DNA from 3 places in the Pelosinus sp. sgz500959 genome. Region 3 is predicted to be linked to each of the others. Evidence: predicted binding sites of a transcription regulator. Region 3 holds the regulator's gene; each other region holds the start of a gene.
What was found. The regulator HrcA, encoded in region 3, represses chaperone genes, less so after heat shock. The targets are predictions, from matches to a motif close to TGTTAGCACTCNNNNNNNNNGAGTGCTAACA.
Positions count from the first base shown of each region.

Region 1 (10,800 bases), on a different contig from region 3:
CAACAAGTCTAATAATTTCCGCCTTCGTAATTCCAGTTTTAGTTTTCGCACCAGCTGCATGAATAATTTTTTCTTCTACAACTGTTCCATCAAGATCATCTGCACCAAATGTCAAAGCCAGTTGGGCGATTGGCAAGGTTAGCATCATCCAAAATGCTTTGATATGATCAAAATTATCCAATACTAAACGGGCCATGGCAATCATTTTTAAATCTTCCCAGGATGTAACTCTCGTAAGTTCCGTAAAACCAGTATTGCCAGGATGGAAAGGAAAAGCAACAAAGGCCTGAAAGCCACCCGTTTGATCCTGGATATTTCTTAAAGTCATCAGATGTTGTATCCGTTCTTCTACTGTCTCAATATGCCCATATAACATCGTGGCATTCGTAGGTAATCCCAAGTTATGAGCAGTCGTAATGACCTCAATCCATTCTGCCGTTGTTGCTTTATTGGGGCAAATAATCTTACGTACACGATCATCCAAAATTTCAGCCCCACCACCCGGTAATGAATCAAGACCAGCAATTTGTAGACGTTTCAATACGGTTTGTATCGTCAGCCCGGAAATTTTGGCAAAGTGTACAATTTCAACCGGAGTAAAAGCTTTTAAATGGACAGATGGTAGATTCTTTTTAACTGCTGCTACAATTTCTTCATAGTAGCTAAAAGGTTTATCTGGATGCAGTGCACTCACCATGTGTATTTCACTCAGATTAGGTATATCCTGGGCTGTCTGACGTACAATCGCAACGACCTCTTCTACTTCCATAACATAAGCTTTTTCATGTTCAGCAGTACAACCAAAAGCACACAAGGGACAAGCAGATACACAAATATTAGTTAAGTTGATGTGTCGATTCACATTATAATATACATTCTTCCCTGATTTACGTTCTTTAACGATGCGTGCCAGGCTAGCCAATTCCAATAAATCATCACTATGATACAAAGCTAAAGCTTCTGCAAAATTGAGCCGTTGACCACTACGTATTTTTTCTCTAGCACTATGTACTATACTCATTCTATTCTCCGCCACCTTATCATCTATGATGGTAGTTTATTATATATTTTGATCGGATTACGCAACTTATACATATTCGAGATATCGATTAAAATTCCCTGCCCTTGTGCAAAAAAAAAGGGCTTGTGATAAAACAATCCCATCAATGTCTTTGTATTCCATTTTCACTGTATTGATCTAAAAGTTGACCAACAGTAACGATTTCATACCCTTGTGCTTTTATTTTTTCAAGCAAAATAGGCAGTGCCTCTGCGGTCTGCACTGGTGTATCTGAAGCATGCATCAAGATAATTCCACCAGGTTTCAGCCGTTTCATGACTCTTTCTATGATGACATCGCGTCCAGGATTTTTCCAATCTAATGAGTCAATGTTCCAAATAATTGTTTTATAGCCTAGTTCGTCAGTTACTTTTAAAGATTCTTGACTATAGTGGCCATTTGGTGGACGAATGAGTTTAGCATCAACACCCGTTACCTCTTTAATTAAGGCATGGGATTTTTCAATATCTTCTTTGACCCACTCTCTTGTCATATCCCCATAATTTTGATGCCTGTAGCCATGACTTGCAATTTCATGTCCATCAGCTACCATACGCTTAGCCACCTCTTGGTATTTTTGCGCCCATGGTCCCATGATAAAAAATGTGACTTTTGTATTATTTTGCTTGAGAGTATCAAGGATCGATGGTGTAAACTTATTGCCCCAAGAATGATCAAAAGTAAGAGCGACTACCTTGCGTTCAGTCCGAGTACCTGCAATAGCAATCGGACCGGAAGAGATCAGTTCAGCTACTTGAATATACATAGCTCCAATGGCGAATAACCCAATCACACCATAAAACAAATGTCGATGATTAAATAACCGTCGTAAATTGATAATCATACCACTTCCCCCTTCTGCCACATACATTAGTATGTATGCAAAGAGATAGGGAAATATGAACTTGTTTTATATAGATAAAATCAAGGAGAGTCCATAAGTTTTCTAAACTCATGGACTCTCCTTGATTTTTTATTATTTATTGCAGTATAAAAATTTTAGATTTCAATCAGTTCATAGGCTTTTCTACCAATACCAAGTTTTTCAGCATGATCAATACACACCATCCAATTTGTTTCAGGATGAATTGTAGCAAAATGATCACTATTATTTTTTTGTTTTTTAAATTTTTCCGCCAAATAGCTATTAGGCATCATAGGAGCTTGGTTGGCCATATCCGCACAGGCCACATCAAGAGCGACTGGATCAAAAGATGCAAACATACCAATATCAGGAATAATAGGCACATCATTTTCAGCGTGACAATCACAGTATGGTGATACATCAATGACTAGACTAATATGAAAATGAGGTCTATCATGTAACACGGCCAAAGTATACTCTGCAATTTTTTTATTCAGAACATCATTAGACTCATCCCACGCTGGAGAAATCGCATTAAAATGACAAGCACCTATACATCTTCCACAGCCAACACATTTACTATGATCAATCTTTGCCTTTTTATTTTCAAGGCGTATTGCACTATGGGCACACATTTTTACGCAAGCTCCACAGCCTACACAGGTTTCACTTGTTACACGTGGTTTACCATCACTGTGCATTTCCATTTTCCCAGCTCTCGAACCACAACCCATACCGATATTTTTAAGCGCACCGCCAAACCCTGTAAGCTCATGACCTTTAAAATGTGTCAAACTGATAATGATATCTGCGTCCATGACAGCGCGTCCAATTTTTGCTTCTTTTACACATTCACCACCTGGTACAGGAACGTATGCCTCATCAGTCCCTTTTAATCCATCTCCTATGATAATCTGGCAACCCGTAGTAAATGGATTATAACCATTTTCATACGCCGCATCCAAATGCTCAAGGGCATCTTTACGTCTACCAACATACAACGTATTACAATCCGTAAGAAATACCTTACCACCCATATTTTTTATTACATCAGCAATCACTTTAGAGTAATTCGGTCTGAGAAAAGCAAGATTACCCGGCTCACCAAAATGTATTTTAATTGCAGTAAATTTACCTTTAAAATCAATTTCTTCAATTCCAGCTTTCTTAACCAACTTCTCTAACTTTTGTAACAAATTCATATTTGGAGTCGCAAGTAAATTTGTAAAATAAACCTTAGATTTTTCCATTATATTCTCCTCTAAATTCAAATTTTTAACATAAGTATCATTTATAGTATAATTAACAATCGTATGATATACAAGAGTGCACTTTATTGATAGATAGTATCCTCTATGATACTATAGTAAGGTCATCATTTTATCTGTGCTCGTAATTTCTGAGAGAATCTATAAATTAGGAGAATCGTCATGAATGGGAAAAACAAAAAAATCCATGAGGCCATCTGTGAAGTTGAAGTAACTTTTGGCGTTATTGGCGGTAAATGGAAACCAATTATATTATGGTTTCTTGGCAAGTGTGAGCAGCTGCGCTTCGGCCAGCTTCAGCAACTACTACCAGATATAACACATAAAATCTTAACAAAGCAATTACGGGAACTTGAAGTAGATCAACTTATCGAAAGAAAAGTCTATCCCGAAGTTCCACCAAAAGTTGAATATTCAATTACACCGAATGGAAAAGAAATTATTCCGATTCTTGAACTCATGTGTGACTGGGCCTACAAAAACAATTATTTTGGTTATGAGTTAAAATATAATCTATGTGATGCCGATATCGAAAACAATTTATTGTATAAATCAAAATCCAATAAAAAAGAGGTTGTTCATAAGTTAAGCTAACTTATGAACAACCTCTACTTTTTTGTCAGTGTCTAGGAAAATGGTACGGTTTGAAGGGCTGAATTACATCATGCCGCCCATTCCACCCATGCCACCCATACCGCCCATGCCGCCCATGGCAGCAGCGCCAGCACCACCGTCTTTTTCAGGCTTATCAGCAATCAAAGACTCAGTGGTCAAGACCATAGCAGCAATGCTCGCTGCATTTTGCAGTGCAGAACGAGTTACTTTAGCAGGATCAACAATACCAGCTGCAATCATGTCTACATATTCTTCAGTCAACGCATTAAAGCCCATGCCTTTGCCAGCTTTCTTTACGTTTTCAACAACGATAGAACCTTCGCACCCTGCATTGTGAGCGATTTGACGTACTGGTTCTTCAATTGCACGGCGTACAATATTAACACCAGTCAATTCATCACCAGTTGCTTTAATACCATCAAGAGCAGGTAAAATATCGATGAAAGTTGTACCACCACCGGCTACGATACCTTCTTCAACAGCTGCACGAGTTGCATTGAGTGCATCTTCAATACGATATTTTTTCTCTTTTAGTTCAACTTCAGTTGCAGCACCAACTTGGATAACAGCTACGCCGCCAGCCAATTTAGCAAGACGTTCTTGAAGTTTTTCTTTATCGAAATCAGAAGTACTATCTTCGATTTGAGTTTTGATTTGGCTAACACGAGCTTTGATAAGCGTAACATCACCAGCACCATCAATAATCGTAGTTTCTTCTTTAGAAACACGAACTTGACGAGCACGGCCAAGGTCAACAAGTTCAACAGTGTCAAGCTTACGACCAATTTCTTCAGTTACAACAGTACCGCCAGTTAACGCAGCGATGTCTTCGAGCATTGCTTTGCGGCGATCGCCAAAACCAGGAGCTTTTACAGCTACAGCTTTAAACGTACCACGAAGTTTGTTAACAACCAAAGTAGCTAATGCTTCACCTTCGATATCTTCAGCAAGGATTAGAAGTTCGCGACCTTGTTGTACTACTTTTTCTAATGTAGGCAACAAATCAGCAATAGCGCTAATCTTACGATCAGTAATTAAGATATAAGGATCATTAAGAACAGCTTCCATTTTATCAGTATCAGTTACCATATAAGGAGAAATGTAGCCGCGGTCAAATTGCATACCTTCTACTACATCAAGGCTAGTGCCCATTCCTTTGGATTCTTCAACAGTAATAACACCGTCTTTTCCTACTTTTTCCATAGCTTCAGCAATCAAGTTGCCAGTTTCTTCATCTGCTGCAGAAATTGAAGCAACTTGTGCAATTGCATCTTTTGTCTCTACTTTTTGAGATGATTTTTTGATTTCTTCTACTAAAGTTTTAACTGCTTTTTCAATACCTTTTTTAATGATCATAGGGTTAGCACCTGCAGCTACATTGCGCATACCTTCACGAACCATGGCTTGTGCCAAAAGTGTAGCAGTAGTTGTACCATCACCAGCAACATCATTCGTTTTAGTCGCAACTTCTTTTACCAATTGCGCGCCCATATTTTCAAACGGATCTTCTAAATCAATGTCTCTAGCAATTGTTACACCATCATTAGTAATGGTAGGAGCACCGAATTTTTTATCAAGAACAACATTGCGGCCCTTAGGTCCAAGTGTCACTTTTACTGCATTAGCAAGAGCATTTACGCCTCTTTCAAGAGCGCGACGTGCATCTTCATCAAATAAAATTTGTTTTGCCATTGTATGTAAGCCTCCTAATTATATTGATCAAATTCTAATACTTCCACTTTTATCAGTGAAAATTAACTGTTTCGTTCTAATGAAAGGTAGTAGTCTCTCACCAGAATCTTTATACCAACTTAAATCCTAAAAGTTGACTATTTAGCTGTAATGGGAGGTAGTAGTCCCTCATCAAAGCTTTTATGTTCAACTTCATTTAGATCATTTTATTATTCTACAATTGCCAAGATATCTCTTTCAGCACTTACGATTAGATAATCTTGTCCTTCAAATTTCACTTCAGCACCAGCATATTTGGAGAAAATGACTTTATCGCCAACTTTTACATCAAAAGCCACACGTTGTCCATTTTCTAATACTTTACCAGTACCAATGGCAACAACTTCACCCTCCTGCGGTTTTTCTTTCGCAGTATCAGGTAATACGATACCACTCTTTGTTTTCATTTCACCTTCAAGAACCTTAATGACTACTTTGTCACCCAATGGTTTAATCATCGAAGTAACCTCCTTTATGATGTATAATTTACTAACGTTGTTGTTAGCACTCATTAGTAGAGAGTGCTAATCACTTATTTCATGATATAAAATTCAAGAGCAAAAAGCAAGTGTTTCCCAAGAAAAATAAGGTTTTTTTATAAATTTTTATGAAAAAACCTTATTTAGACATTAATTTTTCTTTTTTGCGGCCCCCACGATAGCTTCAGCGACTTCCTTAATTGATTTACGTTTACTCATACTATACTGTTGAATCCGTCGATAGGCTTCTGTTTCACTCAAACTATATGCATCCATCAAGATGCCTTTAGCCCGATCAAGAATTTTTCGCGTTTCTAAAGAACTTTTGACATTTTCTAATTCTTGTTCGAGTTCAGCGAATTCCTGAAAACGAGAAACAGCAATTCCCATGGCTGGAAACAAATTAGCTTCCTTTACAGGTTTAACCAAATAAGCCAACACTCCTGAATCTTGCGCCTTCTCTACAATATCCTTTTGACTGAAAGCAGTGAGAAGTAAAACAGGAGCAATTTTTTCATTAGAAATTATTTTTGCAGCTGTAATACCATCCATTTCAGGCATTTGAACATCCATAATCACAAGATCAGGCCGATGAGTACGCACTAAATCCACTGCTTTAGCACCATTGGGTGCTTCAGCAATGACAATATGCCCGGCTTCTTCAAGCATTTCTTTTAAATCCATTCTGATAATCGATTCATTATCAGCAATTATAATTCTCAAAGATTCCATCTTTACACGACTCCCTCCACCTTACGGGGAATTATAATACAAGCACGAGTACCATTATCATTATACATTTCAAAACTACCGCCAACATCACTTTCAATCAGTGTACGGACAATTTGCAGTCCAAGACTATTGGATGTCTGGGGATTAAAATTGGAAGGCATACCAATTCCATTATCATAGATTTCAATTTTATATGAATTAGGTAAGGTAGCAATTTCAACTCCAATGAGACCTTCCCGTCTACCAATAAAGCCATGCTCAATTGAGTTTTGTATCAATTCATTAATAACGAGTGCCAAACTACTGGCTTGCTCAGATGGAAAAATGACCGTCTGACCATTAAAACGGGTTTGCAAATCAAAGTCAGGTTCTAGCATATTTTGAATCACGAGTTCTAAAATATTCTTAGTGACTTCTGCTACATCAATAAATTCAGCATCCTGCTGTGATAAAAATTCATGAACAACAGAAATGCTCGATATGCGATTCACACTTTCTTGAAGAGCAGCTTTTACTTCTTGGGATGTCGTACGACGCGCCTGCAACCGCAGGAGACTTGCAATGGTTTGTAAATTATTTTTCACTCGATGATGGATTTCTTGAATGACAGCAGATTTGATAAGTAATTCTTTCTCTTTCTTTTTCAGTTCAGTTACATCGGTCAAGATGACAACTGTACAGATTGTAACTCCATTCAAAATAACTGGAATTGCTCTTTGTACGAGTGTCATTTTCCCTGTTACGATTTCTACTTCACATGCCTGCTGGCTCGACATTGCTCTTTGAACAAGATTCATATGGGCTTGCCTTTCATAGATACGTCGTCCAACAATACAACCAACAGCTAGTACTTTATAAATACTATCAGCTGTTGAGTTAGCAAAAATAATTTTTCCTTGCTCGTCAACAATAAGAATACCATCACTTGCCGATAAGGAACGGTACATTTTACTACTGCTTGGAATTTTCACTGTAGCAAGCATCAATTGAGCCGTTTCTACAAGAAGTTGATGATCTACAAGCTTCGCTTCTTCCATACTAGTTTCAAAACTGACAACTCCAATTACGTTACCGCTCGCATCACGGACTGGATAAACTTGCATCTCCATCCACATACCCACTGCCCACTCTCGCTGACCACGAATGGGTATTCCTGTAGTCATCGTTCGCCAAACAAGAGGTTCTTCTGGTGCATATACAATTGTTCCGAGCAAATTAGGTTTCTGTTGTACAAAACTAGTATTAGGCTTAACTTGGGCTACAATGACCAAGGATTTTTCAGTACACGTATGGGCATATACTGTAACCTGGGCATGAGCTAAATCACTTGCCAAACCGAGTATAGAACAAATACTATCCAATACTGCTATTTGAGCCGGGGCCAACGGGGTTACCTTCCGGCAAATATCTCCTGCTACTACCATATATACCTCCAGCCAAAACTAACAAGTTTATTTAGATTCCTATACTGCCAATATAACCGTAATGAAATCATATTACCATTATTATTCAACTTACTTTGAGAAAATCCCTTGTTTTTGCTAAATACCTTTATCTAATTACTTTATTATACTATTTACTCCCCAGTTTTAAAGATGGTATGGCATTTAAATGCAGATCAGCATGATCACCAATCAAATGTTGATAATAAGCCCTGCATGCAATCATGGCTGCATTATCTGTGCATAATATAATGTCAGGATAATATAAAGTAAGACCTGCCCGTGTACATTCATTCTGCAATTTACGCTTCAGCCCACTATTTGCAGCAACACCACCAGCCAATACAACTTGCTTCACGCCACATCGCTGAGCCGCCTGTAAAGCTTTGCTGACGAGTACATCGACAACAGCGGCCTGAAAACTCGCTGCTACATCAGCATTATTTATTTCATCCCCTCGTTGAACGGCACTATTTATATAATTAAGTACTGCCGATTTGAGCCCACTAAAACTAAATTCGAAATTATCCCGTCCAGCTAACGCTCGTGGAAAAGCAATGGCTTCTGGATTGCCTGTTTCTGCTAAACGATCAATGTACGGCCCACCAGGATAAGGTAATTTCATAACACGTGCTATTTTATCAAAAGCTTCACCAGCTGCGTCATCACGAGTTTGTCCTAATAGTTCAAACTCATTATACCCCTTAACATGGACGAGTGAGGTATGCCCTCCAGAAACGACCAAAGCCATAAACGGTGGCTCTAATTCAATATGAGATAAAAAATTAGCAAAAATATGTCCCTCCAAATGGTTAACGCCAACAAGAGGTATATCAGTAGCAAAGGATAAGGCCTTAGCAACTGAGACCCCCACGAGTAGAGCTCCTACTAATCCAGGACCATGTGTTACACCAATAGCAGCAATATCCTTTAACGTCACGCCCGCCTCATGCAATGCTTGGTCAACTACTGGAATGACGTTTTCGATATGTTTACGAGAGGCAATTTCAGGTACAACGCCTCCAAATTTTTGATGGACTGGTACTTGAGACGAAATCACATTTGATAGTATAATACGTCCATCTGCCACCACAGAAGCTGAAGTTTCGTCACAGCTGGTTTCTAAGGCTAAAATTAAACAGGCTTTAGAGTTTTTTTGTTCATCATCTTGCAAAATATTGATCTCCTTTTTGTAACAACTTATCGATGGATTCCATATTATAAGTATCAACAATCACCCTACTCGCCACGAAAGTGGCGCTTTTTTTTATCTCTCATACTAAGTGATCGCACCACATAATTACGGCATCTTCTTGTGTATCAGTATAATATTTTTTTCGTACACCACGTGCAACAAAACCAAATTTAGCGTACATCCCTTGGGCCACAAGGTTGGATGTGCGTACTTCAAGTGTCATGCTCAAAGCGCCCCGCTCTTTCGCATGTTGAATTAATGCGGCCATTAATTTTCCACCAAGTTTTTGTCCTTGATATTGAGGAATAATCGCTACATTTGTAACATGAGCTTCATCAACGATGAGCCACATACCTGCATATCCAATAATATGACCATCACTTATCATAACCAGATAATGTGATAATTCATTTTTCATCTCAGCAACAAAACCTGCCCGAGACCAAGGGATTGTAAAAGATTGTTCCTCCACTGCAAGCACGTCATCAATATCAAATTCATTCATCCTACGTATAGTCGCTAAGGTCATACACTCACTCCATTACGACGTTCCCACAAAACTTCGGCTTCGGATCGTCTAATATATAGAGGTTCTAATGCCATTACATCATGTTCTATGCCGTCCTCAATGAGCATATGCCCGAGACCCGCCACACTACTTGCCCTTTGAATAATCACATGAGGAGCTGCTAGCAATAAAGGATTGCCTGCTTGACTAATTTTTTCACGATGCAGCACTGCGGCTTCTCCCATCAATACTACAGGGATCTTATATTGAGCTAACTTCGCTAGACTCTCACCAATTTCCATAACAGTTGCTGGCATAATTTCTTGCATGCGGCCATCTTTCCATTCAAATAAAGCTTGATATACATTACCTTTTTGTGCATCGAGCATAGGTGCCAGGATTACACCAGGAGTCGGACAGCCATAAGCCATTGCTGCCAAGGTAGGTACGCCAATCAACGGTATATTGAGGGCATAAGCTAGAGTCTTAGCAGTAGCCAATCCAATTCGAAGACCGGTAAAAGAACCAGGTCCAATGCTGACTGCAATCGCCTTAAGTTCAGATTTTTTTACCCCAGCACTTTCTAAAATTGTTGCAATGTGGGGCATTAATAGTTCTGAATGTGTTTTTTTAGTTTGTAATGTAATTTCAGCGAGCAGAGTATCGGCAGTCGCTAATGCTACACTTGATACCAAGGTTGCTGTTTCTATTGCAAGAATGGGCATATATTTTTCAACTCCTCACAGATCTTTTCATAAACGTCGCCACGCGCCCGCACATGAAAAATACGTTCATTTATATTTTCATTGGTTGTTATCTCGATCCATAAATATTCATTAGGTAATTCCTCTGGAAATTTATCAGGCCATTCAATAATGGATAATCCTTTAGCTTCTGTATATTCA
Region 1 covers NZ_JBGJZL010000011.1:86,269-97,068, forward strand. Annotated here, with positions in the region: gene mqnE (aminofutalosine synthase MqnE) at 1-1,021, opposite strand, end outside; gene pdaB (polysaccharide deacetylase family sporulation protein PdaB) at 1,164-1,904, opposite strand; gene ACAN52_RS16835 (DUF362 domain-containing protein) at 2,060-3,175, opposite strand; gene ACAN52_RS16840 (winged helix-turn-helix transcriptional regulator) at 3,356-3,787, shown strand; gene groL (chaperonin GroEL) at 3,851-5,500, opposite strand; gene groES (co-chaperone GroES) at 5,710-5,997, opposite strand; gene ACAN52_RS16855 (ANTAR domain-containing response regulator) at 6,169-6,750, opposite strand; gene ACAN52_RS16860 (histidine kinase N-terminal domain-containing protein) at 6,753-8,174, opposite strand; gene tsaD (tRNA (adenosine(37)-N6)-threonylcarbamoyltransferase complex transferase subunit TsaD) at 8,323-9,366, opposite strand; gene rimI (ribosomal protein S18-alanine N-acetyltransferase) at 9,467-9,916, opposite strand; gene tsaB (tRNA (adenosine(37)-N6)-threonylcarbamoyltransferase complex dimerization subunit type 1 TsaB) at 9,913-10,620, opposite strand; gene tsaE (tRNA (adenosine(37)-N6)-threonylcarbamoyltransferase complex ATPase subunit type 1 TsaE) at 10,602-10,800, opposite strand, start outside.
Region 1: the regulator HrcA is predicted to act here: its motif matches at 6,039-6,069, upstream of groES (co-chaperone GroES).

Region 2 (10,800 bases), on a different contig from region 3:
CATACCACTAGCCAAAACAGTGACTTTTGCAGGGCCGCCACTAGCCCATCCTGCAATAGAATTAGCGATATCAATAAAAAATTTTCCCAATCCTGTTGACTCTAAATAAGCTCCAAATAAGATAAATAGAAAGATGAAAGTTGATGAAACACCCAGAGGTATTCCAAAAATACCTTCTGTTGTAAAATATAAATGTGCAACTAGATCCGCTGGACTCACACCGCGATGGGCTAAAATATCAGGAAGGTAAGGTCCAGCAAAAGCATAAGCAATAAAGAATATGGCAACAATGACCATCGGCTTGCCAACAACTCTACGGCATCCTTCGATTACCATTAAAACTCCGAGAGTTCCAACTGCATAATCAAGGTCAGTTACCGATCCAGCACGTAATACAAGTTGATGATAAGTGACGACAACATACATAGGAACTGCTGCACCGAGAATGGCAAGTAACAAATCAAAAGGATGTATACTTGTCCGAGACCAAGAACGGCGACTTGGATATAACAAAAAAATTAGCCCCATACCAAAGCTCAAATGAATAGCCCGTTGCAACTGAGCATCAAGAACACCATAAAAAGCAGTGTATAATTGAAAAAGGGTAAAACAAATTGCAATGGCTGATACAACTCGACCAATAAATCCAGTTAAAATACGTTTATCAGCCTCTGAATCAAATTCTTTAAGTATTTCATCTGCATCAAACTGTTTTTCTTCTTCGACTGCCAATTGACTCACTCCTTTTAGTTCTGAAAGAATATTATAGTCTCTGAGTAAACCACGGAGAAATAAACCACCAATAATCATAACGAATGTTTATGTTTACTAAGGTTCCAGAATCAAACCATTGGTAAAGAGGGTATTCCTGCTCCCGATGAATGAATGACAATTTCCCTTCTGGTCCGACCCTGACTGGTATCTTTTTAAAAGAACGATTCAAATTTGTTAACATAAATCGATCTGCAAGTTGCGTAAATACACCTTCCGAAGGCAAAGAGGGCATCCCAACACCATAAGATCGATATTCAGTTGATGCAAGGACGAGCTGATCCATTCCTTTTACAACAAAATTTTCCCAAACCGGCGTTTGGTGTACTGAGTGAATAAATCGAATACTAAAAGAATCTTCAGGATACGTTGGCAAAGAAAGTACAATGCCCGACTCTGTTTCGATTACAACTTTTAAGGGAAGAAACCACCAATAAAGCATCATGCAAATCAGAAAAATAAAAATGGTCAGAAGTGTTTTTTCCATACTTACTTTCTTCATTATTATATTAAATAAAATGCCGGGTACAAAAAACAGTCCCGGCATTTTATTTTCTCCTAAATCTTATTTTTCTTTAAAGAATTTTTCAGCTCCTGGATGAATAGGTATTGGCATTCCTTCCAAAGCACTTTCCTTTGTAATACCTTCACCTAATTTGTGAGCAGCTTTCAGTCGATCAGTATTTCCATAAATCGCTTTTGTCATTTTATAAACAATATCAGCATCAAGATTTTCTGGAACAACTAACATAGCTTTCACTGCTACCGTCTCAATATCTGTTGTTTGACCAGGATAGGTATTGGCTTTTACTAGCTGCTTGGCATAGAAAGGATACTTTTTAATCAAAGCATCTACTTTGTCAGCCTCTACAGGAAGTAATCTAATCTTCTTTTGAAATGCAATATCTTGTATCGCCGCAGTCGGAGCACCTGCCGTTACAAAAGCAACATCAACATTACCATCTTTTAAGCCATTAGCAGCTTCACCGAAAGAAAGATATTGAGGATTTAAATCAGTATATGCTAGACCATAAGCCTCTAGTATTTGACGAGCATTTGCCTCAGTCCCACTACCGATTGAACCGACGGCCACTTTTTTCCCTTTCAAATCATTAAGAGTTTTAATAGGGCTCTCTTCCAACACAATCATCTGAATGGTTTCATTATAAAGAGTCGCCACTCCTCTCATATTGGCAACTTGTTTATCTTTGAACATTTCGATGCCTTTAAAAGCATAGTAAGCTGTGTCATTCTGTACCATGGCTAATTCAACTTTACCATCTTTAAGCATATTAATGTTGGCTACAGATGCTCCTGTACTTTGAGCCGTAGCGTTAATACCAGGAACATTTTTATTCAGTATTTCAGCGATCGCACCACCAAGAGGATAGTAAACCCCAGCTGTACCACCTGTCGCAATATTAATAAATTTTTTCTCCGGAGCTTTCTGTTCAGCTGCTTTTTGGCTACCACAACCGATCAATAAACTCATTACGAGAATTGAAGCCATCATAAGGATAAATAGCTTCTTCATACTTAACCTCCTCCATATTTCTATAAAACTTAGAAAGCAATGAGTGCAATCCAAGTCTCATTATTTCCATATATTCCATTATTAATAATATATTCCGCCTTGATAACTTTTTTTTAATTTCTTTGATTTTTAGAATGTTACATACTACGCGTAACATACCAAGAATATATCCATATGATTGGTTTATCAAAAAATATCCCTTACTTCTTAGACAACACTGCTCAGCCCTCTAATCCCATCCTCGATAATTCTTGTTAAGAATCTTTCATGTAATCGATAGATTTCTATAAATTCAACTACAAAAAAGATTGATTTCACAAGCTAATCGCGGTATGATATAAAGAAAGTTAGCACTCATACAACGAGAGTGCTAACAACGTTTCACACCTAAAATCACTTTAAAATGAAAAGGAGACTCTACATATGACGCAAATCATTAACAAAGAAACTCGAGAATTTCAAGCTGAAACCAAGCAACTCTTGGACCTGATGATTCATTCGATTTATACAAATAAGGAAATTTTCTTACGTGAACTTATTTCTAATGCTTCTGATGCCATTGATAAGCTCCGTTTTGAATCGTTAACCAACCAAGACTTACTTGAAGGAGATAGTAACTTTGAAATTTTTATTGTTCCCGATGAAGCTAGCCATACGTTGACAATTTCAGATAACGGAATTGGTATGACTTACAATGAAGTTGTGGAAAATATTGGAACAATTGCTAAATCAGGCACAAAAAGTTTTCTTGAAAAATTAAAGGAAAAAGAAACAACAAATGATAATGAATTGATCGGTCAATTCGGTGTAGGTTTTTATTCAGCCTTCATGATCTCTGATAAAGTGACTTTGGTTACGCGGGCACCTGGACAAGAAAAAGGTGTTAAATGGCAATCTGCAGGTGACGGAACTTATACCATCGAAGAATGTGAAAAAGAAAAACGCGGTACGACGATCACTATTGAACTCAACGAAGACTTCCGTGCAACAAGTCGTCCCGACGAAAACTTTTTAGAACGATACACGATTGAAAATTTAATCAAGAAATACTCTGACTATATTCGCTATCCAATTAAAATGAATTTCATTAAAGAAGAAAAACCTCTTGATGCTGATGGCAATGAAATTCCAGATGCACCAGCTACGGAAACTGTAGAAATTCGTACTCTAAACTCAATGACTCCTTTGTGGACTCGCAATAAGAACGAAATCACAACAGAAGAATATCAACTATTCTATAAAGACCTTTTCCACGATTGGGAAGAACCAATGGAAATCGTTCATTCCAAAGCTGAAGGCACTGTAGAATACACCTCTTTACTCTTTATCCCATCCCGCGCTCCTTTTGATTTTTACAGTCAAAAATCAACGTCGGGAATTCGTCTTTATTCCAAACATATTTTCATTATGGATAACTGCCAAGACCTTCTTCCTGAGTATCTACGATTCGTGCGTGGCCTTGTCGATTCTCCTGATTTTTCTTTGAACATTTCCCGGGAAATTCTTCAACACAGCAAACAATTAAAACTAATTGGTAAAAATCTTGAGAAAAGTGTCTTAAAAACTTTAGAAAATATTTTATCTAAAGATCGTGCTAAATATGAGAAATTCTGGAAAGAATTTGGTAGAGCTCTTAAAATTGGTGCTTATAGCGATTATAGCAGCCGTGATAAATTAAAAGATTTACTATTATTCTCCTCTTCCCATGCAAGTGATACGTTAACAACGTTAGCTGATTACGCTGGGCGGATGGCCGAAAATCAAAAGGTCATCTATTATGCAACAGGTAAAGACCAAGCATCAGTGGAACGATTACCACAAATGGAACTCCTAAAAGAAAAAAATATTGAGGTTCTGTATCTCTTTGATCAAGTTGATGAATTTACGATTGATGCCTTAAAAGAATACGGTGATAAAAAATTCCAATCCATTAGTCGTGGCGATTTAAATTTAGATGACATCGATTCTCCCGAAGCGAAAAAGAATACAGAAGCCATCTATAAAGAAAATGAAACACTTATTCAAGCTATCAAAGATCTGCTCACTGGAAAAATCGCTGATGTCAAGATTAGTAATCGATTAAAATCCAGTGCAGTCTGCCTTGTCAGCGATGATAAAGGAATCAGCTTGTCCATGGAACAAATCTTATCTGAAATGAATCAAAGTATGTATAAAGCAAGTAGAATTCTTGAACTTAACCCAAATCACGAGGTTTTTACTACCTTGAAAAACTTACACCAAACAGCTCCTGGCTCGGAAGCTTTCAACGATTATTGTGAATTGCTTTATGTCCAAGCTCTATTAATCGAAGGTATCCTTCCTGAAGATCCAATCGGTTTCGCAAATAAAGTATCCAGCCTAATGGCACGCATTGGTAAATAAATAAAAATCAGGGGTTATCTCAAATTCCATTGAGATGACCCCTGGTTTTTTTATAAAATTCCATTTTTCTTTTATTCTTTAGAACATACTATGAAAACCTACTTTTTTGATACTGTGTATTTTGCCTTTTATCTTTGTATGCTCAAGTGCATCCATGACAAGTTGGCCTTTTTCTCCAAGAATCTCCACATAAGAACATGTATCTTGAACATCAATTACACCAATATCTGATCCATTCACCCCATTCACACTGCTGATAGCTCCCAATATATCTCCTGGTCTCATTTTCGTTCTTTTTCCGGCATTAATGCGAATTCTAGTAATTTCTTGATTTAAAATTTCACTCTTATCAACCTTTACGCTTGGTGTAATTCTATGATTCTGCTCCAAAACCATCTTGCCCATTTCGTCTTTTTCAATCTTGCTAATTTCTCCTTTCGGTATTTTATATTGAATGTATTCTTCAATCTTACATAAATCTTCAAATTCATCCGAAGTAACAAGAGTCATAGCACTGCCACTATTTCCAGCCCGCCCCGTCCTACCAATACGGTGAACATAACTTTCATTATCCAGTGGCATATCATAATTAATCACAAGAGCGATATCATCAATATGAATTCCACGTGCGACGACATCAGTAGCAATTAAAAAATGAAATTCCCCTCTCTTGAAACTTTGAATGGTGCGCAATCGATCCCTTTGTTCTAATCCACCATGTAAACTTCCACACAAATAACCTTTATTTCTCATTCGTTCAAAAACTGTTTCTACCTTCTCTCTCGTATTACAAAATATAATACAACTCTCAGGCTTTGATTGATAAATTACCTGACTAATCAAATTGAATTTTTCCTGTTCTTCCACTTCATAGTAGACTTGCGTAATTTGTTCCTCCGTTGATTGTTCTGGTTCAATTTCTATTTTTATCGGATTCATCATATATTGATTGCAAATATTTTCAATTTTTTCTGGCATGGTTGCAGAAAACAACATGGTCACTCGTTTTTTAGGCAATATTTTTATAATGGATTCTACTTGTTCGATAAAACCCATATCCAGCATTTTATCGGCCTCATCAATAATCAAATACTTAATTTCTTCTAAATTGATATTTTTTCGTTCAATATGATCAAATGTTCTCCCTGGTGTACCAACAATAATATGTACCCTTTGCTTTAATTCTCGTCGTTGTAAATCCATAGGTTGCCGTCCAAATACAACCGCACATCGGATTCTTTTAAACCTTCCAATATTAGTTATATCTTGTTTTAGTTGTACAGCTAACTCCCTAGTCGGCGTTAAAACTAAAACTTGAGGACTCCTTTGTTCTAATTCTATTTTTTCACAAATTGGAATGGCAAAAGCAGCTGTCTTACCACTACCTGTCTGCGATCTTACGATCACATCCTTATCCGCGAGAATTAAAGGGATAACCTGCCCTTGGACCTCAGTCAAATTTTCATACCCTAAAGTGGTTAAGGATTTTACTATTTCTTCGCTAAAACCATATTGTTCAATATTTTTATTATCCATGATCATTAAAACCTCGTTATTTAAATTTTTTCATTTTCTTTACTATCTATGTTATTATACATATCATAACATAGAAAAACACCTACAATACGTAAGTTGTAGGTGTTTTTCCTAAAGTTGCTCTTATTCATCCATTTTTTGAAAAGATAAGTCGAAATACTTCTCCAATGACTTTCCCATAGACAGTAAAGCTTTCAATGCCATCGAGCAAACCATCCACCGTATCCGTTACATTCTCTTGTAAAGAATCTAAAGCATCATTGGTCTGATCTGCAATCGCTTTTAAACTGATCGTCAATGCATTAAGATTAATCAATGCATCAGGTAATCCTGAGATGATTTCATTAATATCATCTTTATGGGTATTGAGAATACCTAGAATATGACCAAGGACACAAAAGGTTCGATGTAAAACAACAATTAAATAGCCACTCACAACAATTAAAATCGTAAATAGAATGAAGAGCCCCAAATCATACAAGGAAATATACATAATGATTACCCCTTCTTTCTGCTAAATTTAGTAATGAGCGGTCGAGCATTCCTGCCCGACCGCTCATTCGATCTCTTGTGGAAATTTTATGCTTCAACTTCTTGTTCTTCAAGGTTTTTAGTCTTTTTTTCTTTTATTTTCTCTTTTACTTCTTCAACTTTTCCTTTAGTCTTTTCGACGATTTCTTTAGCTTTTTCTGGAAGTTCTTTAGCTGCATTGACAAGATCTTCACGATTTTCTTTACCTGATTTCGGTGCTAAAAAAACGCCAGCAACTGCTCCTAGGGTTGTCCCAATGGCAGCCCCAATTGCAACATTTTTCAATGCTTTTACCCGCACTTTCTTTTGACGATTCTTTTTACCTTTTTCAATCAAATCCATAATAGACATTCCAAGCACCTCCGATAATTTCATAAATTTTCCTATCTATATTCATTTACTTTCGACAGATCTTTACTTTTTCCTTGTCAACATTGCAAAATATTCTGCCCAATAAAAAAAGTTCTCAATTCAGCTTATAGTTCTGCTACAGCAACTAGATTACGTCCCTTCTTTTTTGCTTGATAGAGAGCCTCATCAGCTTTGGCAATCAAGCTGGCAGAAGTCATATCATTGTTAGGTACAACTGTCGCCACACCAACGCTAACCGTTACATAATCACTCACTTCAGACGTTTGATGAGTTACCATCAAAGCTTTAATATTCCTGCGTACTTTTTCTCCAACCTTCACTGCTTCACTTTGCGAAGTCACTGGCAATACGATGATAAATTCTTCTCCTCCATAACGAGCAACGAGATCACCAGCACGTTGTAATGAATCTTTTAAGGAGTTACCTACTTTTCGAAGGCACTCATCTCCTGCTAAGTGACCATAATGATCATTATATTTTTTAAAAAAATCAATATCAAGAAAAACAATGGATAATGGATTATTATTACGCAGAGCACGTCGCCATTCTTGATGAAAAGCCTGATCAAAATAATGCCGATTCGCGACACCAGTTAGGCCATCGATCAGAGATTGTTTCTCAAACATATCCCGACAATTTTTTAATTCTATGTGATTCCTAACTCGCGCTTTAAGAATCGGCGGACTAACAGGTTTAAAGATATAATCAATAGCCCCCACTTCTAATCCTTTCGTCTCATCTGCTACATTTGTCAGTGCGGATATAAAAATCACCGGAATATTTTGGGTTTGATGATCCTTTTTAAGCCTTGTACATACTTCATAGCCATCCATTCCTGGCATAATAACATCTAATAAAATCAAATCTATCTTCTGTGAAGTTACAATTTCTAAGGCTTGTCGTCCAGATGTTGCACAGAATAAATTGTAGGAATCCCCTAGTATATCTGTCATAATCTTAATGTTTAAGCGCGTATCATCTACAATAAGAACAGTGGGCTTTATCGATTTCATATCATCATCCTTCGACCATCATTCTTCTCACAAAGCTCATATTTTATATAAGAAAAGATTTGGCTTGTGCCAAGTCCTCAAACTCAGGCAGAAACCTTAGTCGTTTTTACTTGGAATCAAGAAAGTGTTATACTTTCTGATTCTGTAAAAAAACTACTTGTATTTTATATTATATATATTTTACATATTCTTCTTTAATTCTCAAAGTCCTCCTATTATGCTATATAAATTAGCCCTTCTTATCTCTTTTTACATGGTCTCTCTATAATAAAAATCTTTCTTTTTATATATATAAATATTTACCACGATTTAGAAAGGATTATGACTTAAAAAACAGAAGATAAGAAAAGACTTAGCTTGTGCCAAGTCTTCAGACGCAGGCAGAAGTTCTTACTTATAATTAAATAAAGCTAGATCTATGGAGGGATTTATGAAAATTGAGCGGCCAAAAACTGACCATCTGATTGAACAAATGGATCGATTAACTCGCCACCTAGAAGCCTTACGAATTGCTGATTATATTGAATTGTTGGAAAAACCTTGGAGGTTAATTACAACTAATTTTATTGCTGGCGTTGCGCGTGGATTGGGATTCGCCGTAGGCACAACAATTATATTCGCATTGATCGTGGAAGCTCTGCGGCGTATCATATTAATTAACATACCTGTTATCAATGATTATCTCATTGAACTTTTTCAGCTTATCAATTTAAAAAAATAATAGTTACCTTGTACAAAGGATCACAAAAATTCATTTTAGTACACGACAATGAATTTTTGTGTTTTTTTTATTTTTTAGCCATTAATTAATGAGTTGGGACAAATAACTCCTATAATGAATATGATCATTACCACTTGAGTCTATTTTCCCTCATGAACGATTCAACATCATTTTTAGGAAGGCAATAATGTAATATAGCCAGGCAATTTCCAATGCAGGTAGTTATATAAATTACGCTAATATAGTAATAGGTGATAATTCAGATAATATATATGAAAGGAGGATCGTACCCAAGAACTAGAAATACTAAAGAAAAAACAAAGAATTTAAGGAGGGTTTTATCTATGGCAACTCCGTATTTAGGAGAATTTCTTGGCGTAACAACACTCATTATTTTCGGCAACGGCGTAGTCGCAAACTCACTATTAAAAGGCTCAAAAGCAGAAGGCGCTGGCTGGCTAAATATTATTGCTGGTTGGGGTATCGCTGTTATGCTTGGGGTTTTTGTGGCAATTGCGTGTGGTGCACCACAGGCTGATCTTAATCCAGCGGTTACATTTGCCAAACTTTTAGCCGGTGTCTATGCAGTATCTGAGGCACTTATGATCATGGTGGTACAAATAGTTGGTGGTGTTCTCGGTGGTTGTATTACTTGGCTCTTCTTCCGTGGTCACTGGGAAATTACAGAAGATAAAGGGCTTAAATTAGCAGTTTTTTGTACGGGGCCTGCTATTCGAAATTATTCACAGAATTTATTTTGTGAAATCATTGCTACACTTATGTTAGTATTTCCTATTTTTGCAATTTTCTCGAAAAATGTAGGAGGAATTGCTCCTGGAGTCGGACCTTTCATGGTTGCACTTTTAGTCTTTGCATTAGGTTCTTGCCTAGGTGGTACAACTGGTTATGCATTGAATCCTGCTCGTGATCTTGGTCCTCGTATTGCCCACGCCATATGTCCGATTGCTGGTAAAGGTGATTCAGATTGGTCCTATTCATGGGTTCCAGTTGTTGGTCCTATGATCGGTGGCGGTATCGCATTTGTGTTAGCAAAAGCTGTTGCCATACTTTAATTTTTATCCCATTTAAAACATAAAGAGGGGCAGCTAGAAAATAGCTGCTCCTTTTTCTATGATCTTAGAGTCCAAAAATTCCAATTAGAAATTTCACCACGACTCCGGATACCATCCCAATAAAAGGGTCTGTAATAGCCGTTACTGCCATGGATACACCACCGACAATCATATCGCTCGTGCCAAAACCAGATTGCAAAGCCAATGTTGCATTAATGGGTACAGTCACAATAGCTCCAAGTACGATTAAAAAACCTGCAATGGATTCATTGGGTACGAATTTACCAACTTTGGGCAGAGTTTTCGTAATTAAAATAATAGCCATAATGCTCATCATGAGCACTCCCGATGCAATAGGATGTGGCGCTGCTCCTGTCGCCGAAATGATAGCTTGGACAGGTGCTCCACCAAACATGGAGGATACAATATCTGCAATACTGCTAATAATCGTTAAATGGTCCAAATTAACTTGTGCTTTTGCTAAGGTTTGCGCTGTAATATTACCAAAGGCAATATTAGCGCCCACATTTAAGGCGCTGATGCCCAGAGCACCTCGAATGACATTTTTGTTAAATACGAATTTTTGCAATATAAATTTTTCTCTCGATTCATCGATTTGGATATTTCCCATTTTATTAAAGAAAGAAGCCGCTATTGAGGATACGATGACACAAACTACAATGGTATAAACAAGTTTATCCGCGGGATTCGGTGTCATGTAATAAGTTAATAAAGCGCTAACAATTGATATTCCGCCAACAATAGGATTTCGATTTGTCATTTCCACGGCTACCCGTGCTAAAATAATCCCAACACCTGCCATCATCCCATTCGTAATGACCGGACCGATAAAATTAACGATCACAG
Region 2 covers NZ_JBGJZL010000006.1:83,451-94,250, forward strand. Annotated here, with positions in the region: gene ACAN52_RS10965 (TRAP transporter permease) at 1-732, opposite strand, end outside; gene ACAN52_RS10970 (DUF1850 domain-containing protein) at 764-1,318, opposite strand; gene ACAN52_RS10975 (TAXI family TRAP transporter solute-binding subunit) at 1,337-2,305, opposite strand; gene htpG (molecular chaperone HtpG) at 2,729-4,687, shown strand; gene ACAN52_RS10985 (DEAD/DEAH box helicase) at 4,766-6,223, opposite strand; gene ACAN52_RS10990 (hypothetical protein) at 6,351-6,716, opposite strand; gene ACAN52_RS10995 (YtxH domain-containing protein) at 6,803-7,105, opposite strand; gene ACAN52_RS11000 (diguanylate cyclase) at 7,231-8,139, opposite strand; gene ACAN52_RS11005 (DUF5665 domain-containing protein) at 8,570-8,860, shown strand; gene ACAN52_RS11010 (MIP/aquaporin family protein) at 9,205-9,933, shown strand; gene ACAN52_RS11015 (hypothetical protein) at 9,998-10,800, opposite strand, start outside.
Region 2: the regulator HrcA is predicted to act here: its motif matches at 2,651-2,681, upstream of htpG (molecular chaperone HtpG).

Region 3 (10,800 bases):
CTTGTAACAGGCTCAACTGTTGGTATAACTCCACGACCACATTGCTTTGCGGCTTCAACAGCAATCTTTTGCCACCGTTCCTGCCTCTTACTCTTTTTAGCTTGATCATATTGAACAACTGAGTGTTCAGCCTCCATAGGATAAATTTTTCTTACCCCAAGTTCCACTGCTTTTTGTACAATATAATCCATTTTATCGCTTTTAGGCAATCCTTGTACCAAATCAACATGAATTGGTGCTTCTTTATCTTCACGAAGAATTTCCTGTAAAACAAGAATGACTTCATCAGTCCCAATACTTTTAATTTTGCTTACTCCTGCACTACCATCTGGTGATACAGCAATGACCTGATCGCCTACTTGCAATCTGAGCACTCGACTCATATGATGAGCATCTGAACCTTGAATCGACATTTCAGCAACTAACGGAGTCTCAATAAAAAATCGGCGCAAATCAGTTGCCCCCCATGCGAGCCACAATCGCAACCCATCCGCCTTCTTCAACCACTTTGTCAATAATGAGATTTTGTGCCAACATGGCTGACGTCACATCACTCAAACGTTCAGTAATAATACCACTAGCAATAAAAATACCATCATCTTTTAAGCGTGCAGGAATATCAGCAAGAAGTATAATCACAACATCAGCAATAATATTAGCAATCACAATATCGGCTTTTCCTGAGAAACCTGTCAATAAATCGCCATGAGCTACCTGAACTATATCCTCAACTTTGTTGATCCCTACATTTTCATTGGCAACACGCACTGCAACGCGATCTAAATCAACTGCTTGTACACGACCAGCACCAAGCTTAGCAGCCGCAATTGATAAAATTCCCGAGCCTGTACCAACATCAAAAATCACATGACCTGGTTCTACTACATCTTCTAAGATTCGGCAACACATAGCGGTGGTGTGATGTGTTCCCGTACCAAAAGCCATACCTGGATCAAGTTCAATTACCAGATCTTCATCCGTTGCCACATATTCTTCCCAAGAAGGTTTAATCACAATCCGTTGTCCGACTTTGATTGGATGGAAAAACTCTTTCCACGATGATGCCCAGTCTTCTTCCATCACTTCACGACATTCCGTTATCCCTGAACCTTTATCAACGCCATAGGAAACAAGTTGTTGAATTTCTTCCTCAAATTGACCTAACTTTTCATCAAGATGTTCATCGGCAGGTAAATATGCCTTTACAACTACAATTTCAGTATTGACTTCTTCGGGAATATCTGAGTAATCCCATCGTCCAGATCTAAGGTATGAATTAACAAGCTCAGGATCTTCGATGACCACACCACTTGAACCTAAGTCATGAAAAATATTGGCCACCATATCAGCAGCCTCATGCGTAGTCTGAATACTAATTTCAGCCCATTTCATACCAATCGCCCCCTATTTTTATTCAAAGAAAACTCGACTTCCACCAAGCCTTAGTTACCCTTGCTTGAAATCAAGAAAATGTTAGATTTTCTGATTTCTTTAAAGACACAAAGAGCGGTCAATTCTAAACCGCCCTTGTAATCTTAGTGTTTAAATTCCTACTCTTACGCCCCTCCAAAAATATCTTTCACTTTTTTGAAGAAATTCTTTTGTTCAGGATTGACATTTTCGCCACTTGCCTTTGCAAATTCCTGCAAAAGATCACGTTGTTTATCAGTTAATTTTTGTGGCGTAAGAACTTTGACTCTCACATGCTGATCACCACGTCCATTACCTCTGAGATGAGGAATACCCTTACCCTTGATACGGAAAACAGTGCCTGATTGTGTACCTTCTGCAATCTTAAGCTGTACTTTACCATCAAGTGTAGGAACATCAATTTCATCACCAAGAGTTGCCTGCACAAAACTAATTGGTACTTCACAAATGACCTCATTACCTTCACGTGTAAATAGTTTATGCGCTTTTACAAAAATATAAACATACAAATCTCCTGGAGGGCCTCCGCGCATACCAGCTTCACCTTCATGAGTGACTCTCAATCTTGAACCATTATCTACCCCCGCAGGAATTTTAACTTTTATTTTACGACTTACGCGGGTTGTACCTTTTCCACGACAATCTTTACATGGCGTTTTGATAATCTTGCCTTCACCATGACAACGATCACATGTCCGTGTATTAATCATCCGGCCAAAAGGCGTATTTTGAGCCACTTGTATTTGTCCTGTTCCTTTACACTGACTACAAGTTTCAGCATGAGTTCCAGCCGCCGCACCTGAGCCACTGCATGTTTTACAATCCTCAGTTCTACCGACTGGTATCTCTCTTTCCACCCCAAAAGCGGCTTCTTCAAAGCTAATCTCCATGTCATGACGTAGGTCAGAACCTTTTTCAGGACCCGCTTGACGACCGCCAAAACCTGCCTGCCCGCCAAAGAACATGTCGAATATATCATTAAAACCACCGCCGCCGCCACCGCCGAATCCACCAAAACCACCAGCGCCGCCACTGCCATCAAAGGCTGCATGTCCCATTTGGTCATACTGTCCACGCCGATCAGGATTGGATAAAATTTCATAGGCTTCATTGACTTCTTTAAATTTCGCTTCAGCCTCTGGATTATCGCGGTTTACGTCTGGATGGTACTTACGAGCCATTTTACGAAATGCTTTTTTCACTTCATCATCAGACGCATTCTTATTAACGCCCAATACTTCATAATAGTCACGCTTACTCACATTACACCATCCTAAACACTTTATATTTCTAAACAGAAAAACAGTTGAACCACAAAAACACACAGTATCACAAGAGTGATAGAGTGTTTTGGCGGTTAAACAACCTCAGCTATCAATTATATAGTATTTGGCAGGGAATTAAAACCTCCCTGCCAAACATATGTTAATTCATTTTACCGACTAAGACTTATTTTTTTTCGTCATCGACGACTTTATACTCAGCATCAACAATTTTTTCACCATTAGGAGCTTCTTGAGTTCCTTCTTGTCCTTGAGCAGCTTCTTGCTCTTCTTTATACATAGCAGCTGTCATTTCATATAATGGTTTAGTCAACTCTTCAGTATCTGCTTTGATTTTTTCATTGTCAGTGCCTTTAAGGCTTTCTTTCAATTGATCGGCAGCGCTTTGTACTTTTGCAACTAAATCTTTATCAGCTTTATCGCCTGCATCTTTAATCGCTTTTTCAGCTTGATATACTAAAGAATCAGCATTATTGCGAGTTTCAACTTCGTCTTTACGTGCTTTATCTTCTGCTGCGTGAGCTTCTGCTTCTTGAACCATACGTTCAATATCTTCTTTACTCATGCCACCTGAAGAGGTAATGGTAATGTTTTGTTCTTTACCAGTTCCCAAATCTTTAGCAGATACATGAACGATACCATTGGCATCAATATCAAAGGAAACTTCAATGCGTGGAACACCACGTTGTGCTGGAGGAATATCTTTTAGTTCGAAACGACCCAATGTTTTGTTGTAAGCAGCCATTTCCCGTTCACCTTGTAGAACATGGATGTCAACGGAAGGTTGGTTATCAGCTGCAGTTGAGAACGTTTGGCTCTTGGATGTAGGAATTGTCGTATTACGTTCAATGATTTTAGTATATACGCCACCTAATGTTTCGATCCCTAAGGATAGAGGAGTTACATCAAGTAACAATACGTCTTTTACTTCACCAACAAGTACACCAGCTTGGATAGCAGCACCTACAGCTACACATTCATCAGGATTTACACCACGGTGAGGTTCTTTACCTAAGAATTTTTTAATCGCTTCTTGTACAGCAGGAATACGAGTTGATCCGCCGACTAAGATTACTTTTTCAATATCTTTAGGTGATAAGCCAGCATCGCTCATTGCTTGACGAGTTGGTCCCATCGTTGATTCAACTAAATCAGCAGTTAATTCATCAAATTTAGCTCTTGTTAAGTTAAGATCTAAATGTTTAGGACCAGTTTGATCAGCTGTAATAAATGGCAAGTTAACATTTGTTGTCATTACGCCAGATAATTCAATTTTTGCTTTTTCAGCTGCTTCACGTAAACGTTGTTCAGCCATACGATCTTTGGACAAATCAATACCATTTTCTTTTTTGAACTCAGAAATAAACCATTTCATAATGCGCTCATCAAAGTCATCGCCACCTAAACGGTTATTACCATTTGTAGCTTTTACTTCAAATACGCCTTCACCTAATTCTAAAATAGATACGTCGAAGGTACCGCCACCTAAGTCAAATACAAGTATAGTATGATCATTGCCTTTATCAATACCATAAGCAAGGGCTGCTGCAGTTGGCTCATTGATAATTCTAAGTACTTCAAGACCTGCAATGGTTCCAGCATCTTTAGTCGCTTGACGTTGGCTGTCATTATAATATGCAGGTACAGTGATAACGGCTCTTGTTACTTTTTGGCCCAAATAAGCTTCTGCATCGGCTTTAAGTTTTTGTAAAATCATAGCAGAAATTTCTTGTGGTGTATATTTTTTGTCATCAATTGCTACTGTATGGTCTGTACCCATGTAGCGTTTGATGGAACTAATTGTACGGTCAGGATTGGATACAGCTTGACGTTTAGCTAATTGTCCAACTAAACGTTCATCAGTTTTTGAAAAACCTACGACGGAAGGGGTAATTCTAGCACCTTCTGCATTCGCAATAACGACTGGTTCGCCACCTTCCATGACTGCTACGCATGAATTTGTTGTTCCAAGATCTATACCAATTACTTTTGACATTGTTTATTCCTCCTCGAAATATATAAAATTTTATACCCTAAAATAAGCTCTGTATAACCTATATCTTACGGAATCACATCGCATTTTACTTGTTGATTCCAGTTAAGAACGACTTGTTTAATTTCCTACAACTTTTACCATACTTGGACGTATGACTTTACCGCGTACAGCATAGCCTTTTTGAAGTTCTTCAACCACAGTTCCATCAGCTTGAGTTTCATCTTCTACTCTCATAACAGCTTCATGTTTTTGTGGGTCAAAAAGTTGTCCAAGAGCTTCCACAGTCGTTAAACCACACTTTTCTAAAGCTTGGATAAACTGTCGATGAATCATTTCTACACCCATCAATACTTTTGCCGCATCTTGGGTTCCAGCACTGCCTAAAGCTCTTTCAAAATTATCAACAACTGGAAGTAAATCTAAAAGAATATTTTGTGCAACAACCATAGATAAATCTTCTTTTTCTTGACGAGTTCTTCGTCTAAGATTTTCAAAATCTGCCTGTAGACGCTTATAGCGATCGTTATGCTCTTCAACTAAACGTTGCTGAACAACAAGCTCAGCTTGCAGCTTAACAACATCATCCCCATCTAAAATTTCAAAAGTTTTTTCTACAGCTTCTTCTACGGCTTCATTCATGGAATCAACTTCCACATTACTTGTTTCTTTCTCTGTTGATTTGGTCAAATCTATCACTCCATATTTTAAAATTGTGTCAACCCACTTAGTTTGTTGACCCCCGTCTTAGCGTTATTCCCGCTTTCAACTTTCATTTTGATAATTGTATCAATCCGTAAAATAGCGATAGCGACTTCACCAGCTGCTTTTACTGCGTGTAGCTTTACATTCACAGGATCAACCACACCTAGTGTTAGCATATCAACGATTTCACCAGTATCACAATCAATACCTAAGGAATCTACGCCCTGACTACCATGGGCCGCCACAACTTCTTCGACTTTTTCTAAAGGATTATAGCCTGCATTTTCAACAATTTGGGACAACGGACGCCTTAGAGCATGAGTTACACAATCCACGCCATAAGCTGACATCCCTTTGACATTTCCACGCAAACTTTCAACTTGACGACTGATCGCAATTTCAATGGAACCACCACCAGGTACATAGCCACTTTTAACAGCAGCCTGAACACTTGAAGCTGCATCTTTTGCAATCCGTTGACGTTCGCCAACGACTTCTGCTGTGGCAGCACCGACTAAAATTGTAGCCATTGGCTTACCAGCTCCACCCAAAATGCGAATATGTTCTAAATTTTCATCCTCATAGACAGTCTTTGCGGTACCTAAATATTTATGAATCTCATTCAATTCTTTTTTAAGTCCAGTACGTTTGATCATGCGCGCTCCCACATGTTCAGCAGCCCGACGTAAATCTTCAGCAGGTATACGTTGAATGACCATAACACCTGCATCTGTCAGTATTTCTTCTGCCATTGCGTGAACGCCTCGATCTACTAATACTACGTTAACACCAAGTTCAAGGATCTTACAGATGTTATCCTTAAATTCATATTGCAACTCTCGATAAAGATTGAATCCTGCTTCTGTACTTAAGGCTTCATCCTCAATTGTTTCAGGCTCAAGAGCATCATCAATAATGAGAACTTTAGCGTCGCTAGCAAATAGCGGCATTTCTTGATTCATGCGCTTTTTGTCAATAATCACACCCATAAAAACTTCATTATCGGCGCCTTCTTCTGCCATGATAATATCAGATAGCTTAAAATTTTGTTCGCACAATTTTTCAAAACCGATTAAACGAGCAGCATTGACAACAAGATCAGCAATATCTTCATACTCACGGCCAGCAATCATGGCAATACGATGTAAAATAGGATCGCTGACATCTTTGATCCCACGCGCATGTTCTTTGATCTGTTCTAATGCACAAGCGATACCATACTTGACGCCTTCAATCACACGAGCGATAGGGACACCTCGCAGAACTTGATTAACACCTTCACTGACTAGGCCGCCCGCCATAATTGTCGCTGTTGTTGTTCCATCGCCCACAGCAGCTTGCTGAGCTCTCGCGATATTAATTAACATATTAGCGGCAGGATGATTGACTTCCATTTTTTCTAAAATCGTCACACCATCATTGGTAATAATCACTTCACCGGCAGAATCGACTAACATGGTATCAAGCCCTTTAGGACCAATTGTCCCTTCAACAGCCGCTGTGATGGCTCTGACTGCATTGGCATTTGTCATTAATGCCGCCAGGCTTTCATCAGCCTCCGAACCACTACCACCTTGTTTCAGTTTCATCTGTGGCTACCCCCAAATTTATAGCTTTATTATATGTATATTAGAGTTAGGAATACCTAACTCTAGACTTTATATTTTTTGAGTACTTCTCCCAAATGTTGATGCATAAATTCCAATACGGACATTACTTTACCATAATCCATGCGAGTGGGTCCTAAAACGGCTACTGTCCCAACTACTTGACCACCCATGCGATAAGTAGCCTGCACCATACTACAGTCTTGTATACCGCTATATTGATTTTCACCACCAATGGTTACAATGACACCATCATTATCTTGTTTTTGCAAAATATCGCATAACAATTGTTCTTCTTCCAACATACCAAGAAAAGTTTTTACTTTATCGATATTTTTAAATTCAGGCTGACTGAGTAATTGAGTCGTGCCACCAAGGTACAAGCGTTCATTTTTTTCTACAACCAAAGCTTGCTTTAATATTTCCATTGCAGTCTCGAATAACTCAGCATCAATCACGATGTCTTTTTGTATTTCTTTTAGCACGGCAGTTGTAATTTTATCAAAAGACAACCCAGTTAAACGTTTGTTGATACATTCAGCAATATGTCCCAAATCTTTAAAAGTAGTGCCTTCTGGTATATTGATGATCTTATTTTCAACAAAACCTGTGTCAGTCACAACAACGATTAGTGCCCGACATTCATCAAAAGGCAGAAATTGCAGATACTTAAAAACACATTGAGATACTTGCGGCGCAACAACCAAGGAAATATTATTGGTCATATTTGATAAAATTTTAGCTGTTTCTTGAAAAACTTCGCTAACATGACGAGTCTTAACCTGATACCAATTCTTAATCAACGCAATTTCTTTATCAGATATTCGCGTTGGTTCTAATAAGGAATCTACATAAAATCGATAACCCTTAGCAGAAGGAATTCGTCCTGATGATGTGTGAAGCTGTTCAATATAGCCTAATAGTTCAAGATCAGCCATTTCATTACGAATGGTTGCTGGACTTACTCCCAGAGCATGCTTACGTGCAATCGTCCGAGAACCAATAGGCTCAGCGGTGGAAATATAATCATCAACAATAGCTTGAAGAATATTGCGTTTTCGCTTATCCATCATGCAAATTCCACCTCCTATTGTTAGCACTCTCTCATAGAGAGTGCTAACGCCTACTAAAAAAATACCACTCTTGCGCCCGAATGTCAAGATCTAATCACATAATTTATTCTGGTAAAAATGCGCCAAATACAATATTGCCATATTTCATGCCAATTGGTGTCAAATAGATCTCTTTTTCAGTTGCGATAATAAGTTTTTTCTCAATTAATGTTTTGATCACATGACTATATTGTCCAAAAAAATCATCGCTAAAATATTGATTAAAATTTTCCACAGACAAACCTGTCACAGTCCGCAGGGCCAAGAATACATACTCAGCCATAGCAATCCTTATTTCAGGCACTTCACGAACCTTGATCGGCAACTGACCACTTGCAATCGTTTCGATATAAGAAAGAACATCCGACTGATTCGCCAGCCGCTCTTTTTTGAAAAAAGAATGAGCGGCAGCCCCTACCCCTATATAAGGCTGATACTGCCAATATTTCAAGTTATGAGTACACTTATAACCATTTTTTGCAAAATTAGATATTTCATACCTTCTGAACCCCTTTTGGGGCAGCAGCTGAGTCGTCAATTCATACATGGCATCATCTTCATCTTCGTCAGGCAGCATCAGTGTCCCTTCATCTTGCAAGGTGGCAAAAGGAGTCCCATCTTCAACCTTCAGTCCATAAGCTGAAATATGAGTCACATTAAGTTCCGCGGCTTTAAGAATGCTATCCTCAAGTTGCTGAATCGTTTGTCCAGGCAATCCATACATTAGATCAACGTTAATATTGCTAAAACCTACTTGTTGAGCCATTTTAACGCTTTCAATTGCCTGAGCAGCCGAATGAATACGCCCAATGGACGATAATAATGGATCAGAAAAAGTTTGTACCCCAAAACTAATACGGTTTACACCACCAGCCTGCAATACCAATAACTTTTCTTTATCGATTGTACCTGGGTTGGCCTCAATGCTAAATTCAGCAGTTTTAGCAACAGAAAAATGTGTATGAACATGTTGCAAGATTTGTCCTAAAGATTTTGCTGATAAAACAGTAGGTGTCCCACCGCCAATATAGATGCTATCAACAATATCACCTGATAAAACGCCGCCTATGCCAGAAATCTCCTGGCATAAGGCGGCAACATAAGGCTGATATAAGTGAGTCAGATTGGCATGGGACGGAAAATCACAATATAAACACTTTTGCTGACAAAAGGGAATATGAATATATAAACCAATCTTCATCATTCATCACCTTTAATCAATCTTTAATATGGCCATAAAGGCTTCTTGAGGAACTTCTACGCTACCAACTTGTTTCATGCGTTTTTTACCCTCTTTTTGCTTTTCAAGCAATTTACGTTTTCGGCTAATATCCCCACCGTAACATTTTGCTAATACATCTTTTCGCATAGCTCGTACACTTTCGCGGGCAATAACCTTATTACCAATGGCTGCTTGAATGGGAATTTCAAACATTTGACGCGGGATAATGCCTTTTAGTTTTTCTACGAGCAATCGTCCACGATAAGTCGCTTTTTCTCGATGTACAATAATGGATAAGGCATCGACAATTTCACTATTTAACAAAATATCAAGTTTCACCAATTGAGATGCCCGATAGCCAATGAGTTCATAATCTAACGATGCATAACCACGACTAGCAGATTTCAATCGGTCAAAATAATCATAAATAATTTCACTTAATGGTAAATGATAAGTAATCATGACCCTCGTTGTATCTAGATACTTCATATCCTTAAATTCGCCACGTTTTTCTTGGGACAGCTCCATAACCACGCCAACATAATCATTGGGCACAATGACCATTGCTTTGACATAAGGCTCTTCAATGTGTTCAATTTCTTGAGGCGTCGGCAATTTCGACGGATTCTCAATTTCAAAAATTTCGCCATCCGTTTTAAAGACTTTATAAATAACACTCGGTGCTGTTGTAATGAGTGAAAGATTGTATTCTCGTTCCAATCGTTCTTGAACAACTTCCATATGTAAAAGTCCTAAGAAACCACACCGAAAACCAAAACCTAAAGCGATGGATGTCTCAGGTTCAAATACTAAGGATGCATCATTCAATTTTAACTTTTCTAAAGCATCTCGTAAAATATCATAATCAGAAGTATCCACTGGGTACAAGCCGCAATATACCATAGGCGTGACCTTACGATAACCAGACAAAGCCTGTGCTACAGGTTTATCAGCGTCTGTAATGGTATCGCCAACTCTTACATCTTTTACATTTTTAATACTACCAGCGACAAAACCAACGTGACCTGGACCAAGTTCACTTACATTGGCCATGTTAGGTTTAAAAACACCGACTTCAGTGACTTCAACGGTTTTATTGGTAGCCATCATTTTCATTTTCATACCTGGTCTAATTGTGCCGTTCATCACCCGAACATAAGCAATAACACCTTTATAGGCATCAAAATGAGAATCAAAAATCAGAGCGCACAGTGGTTCATCAACGGTACCCTTCGGTGGTGGAATTTTCTTCACAATGGCTTCTAATACTTCTTCAATGCCAATACCTGTTTTGGCACTTGTGAGCACCGCCTCAGAAGTATCGAGACCGATGACATCTTCAACCTCTTGCTTAACACGATCTGGATCGGCACTTGGCAAATCGATTTTGTTGATGACTGTAATAATTTCTAAATCATTATCCAATGCCAAATACACATTGGCTAAA
Region 3 covers NZ_JBGJZL010000003.1:383,972-394,771, reverse strand. Annotated here, with positions in the region: gene ACAN52_RS06725 (16S rRNA (uracil(1498)-N(3))-methyltransferase) at 1-452, opposite strand, end outside; gene prmA (50S ribosomal protein L11 methyltransferase) at 454-1,392, opposite strand; gene dnaJ (molecular chaperone DnaJ) at 1,557-2,693, opposite strand; gene dnaK (molecular chaperone DnaK) at 2,881-4,710, opposite strand; gene grpE (nucleotide exchange factor GrpE) at 4,828-5,397, opposite strand; gene ACAN52_RS06700 (TCP-1/cpn60 chaperonin family protein) at 5,415-7,001, opposite strand; gene hrcA (heat-inducible transcriptional repressor HrcA) at 7,064-8,092, opposite strand; gene hemW (radical SAM family heme chaperone HemW) at 8,196-9,335, opposite strand; gene lepA (translation elongation factor 4) at 9,345-10,800, opposite strand, start outside.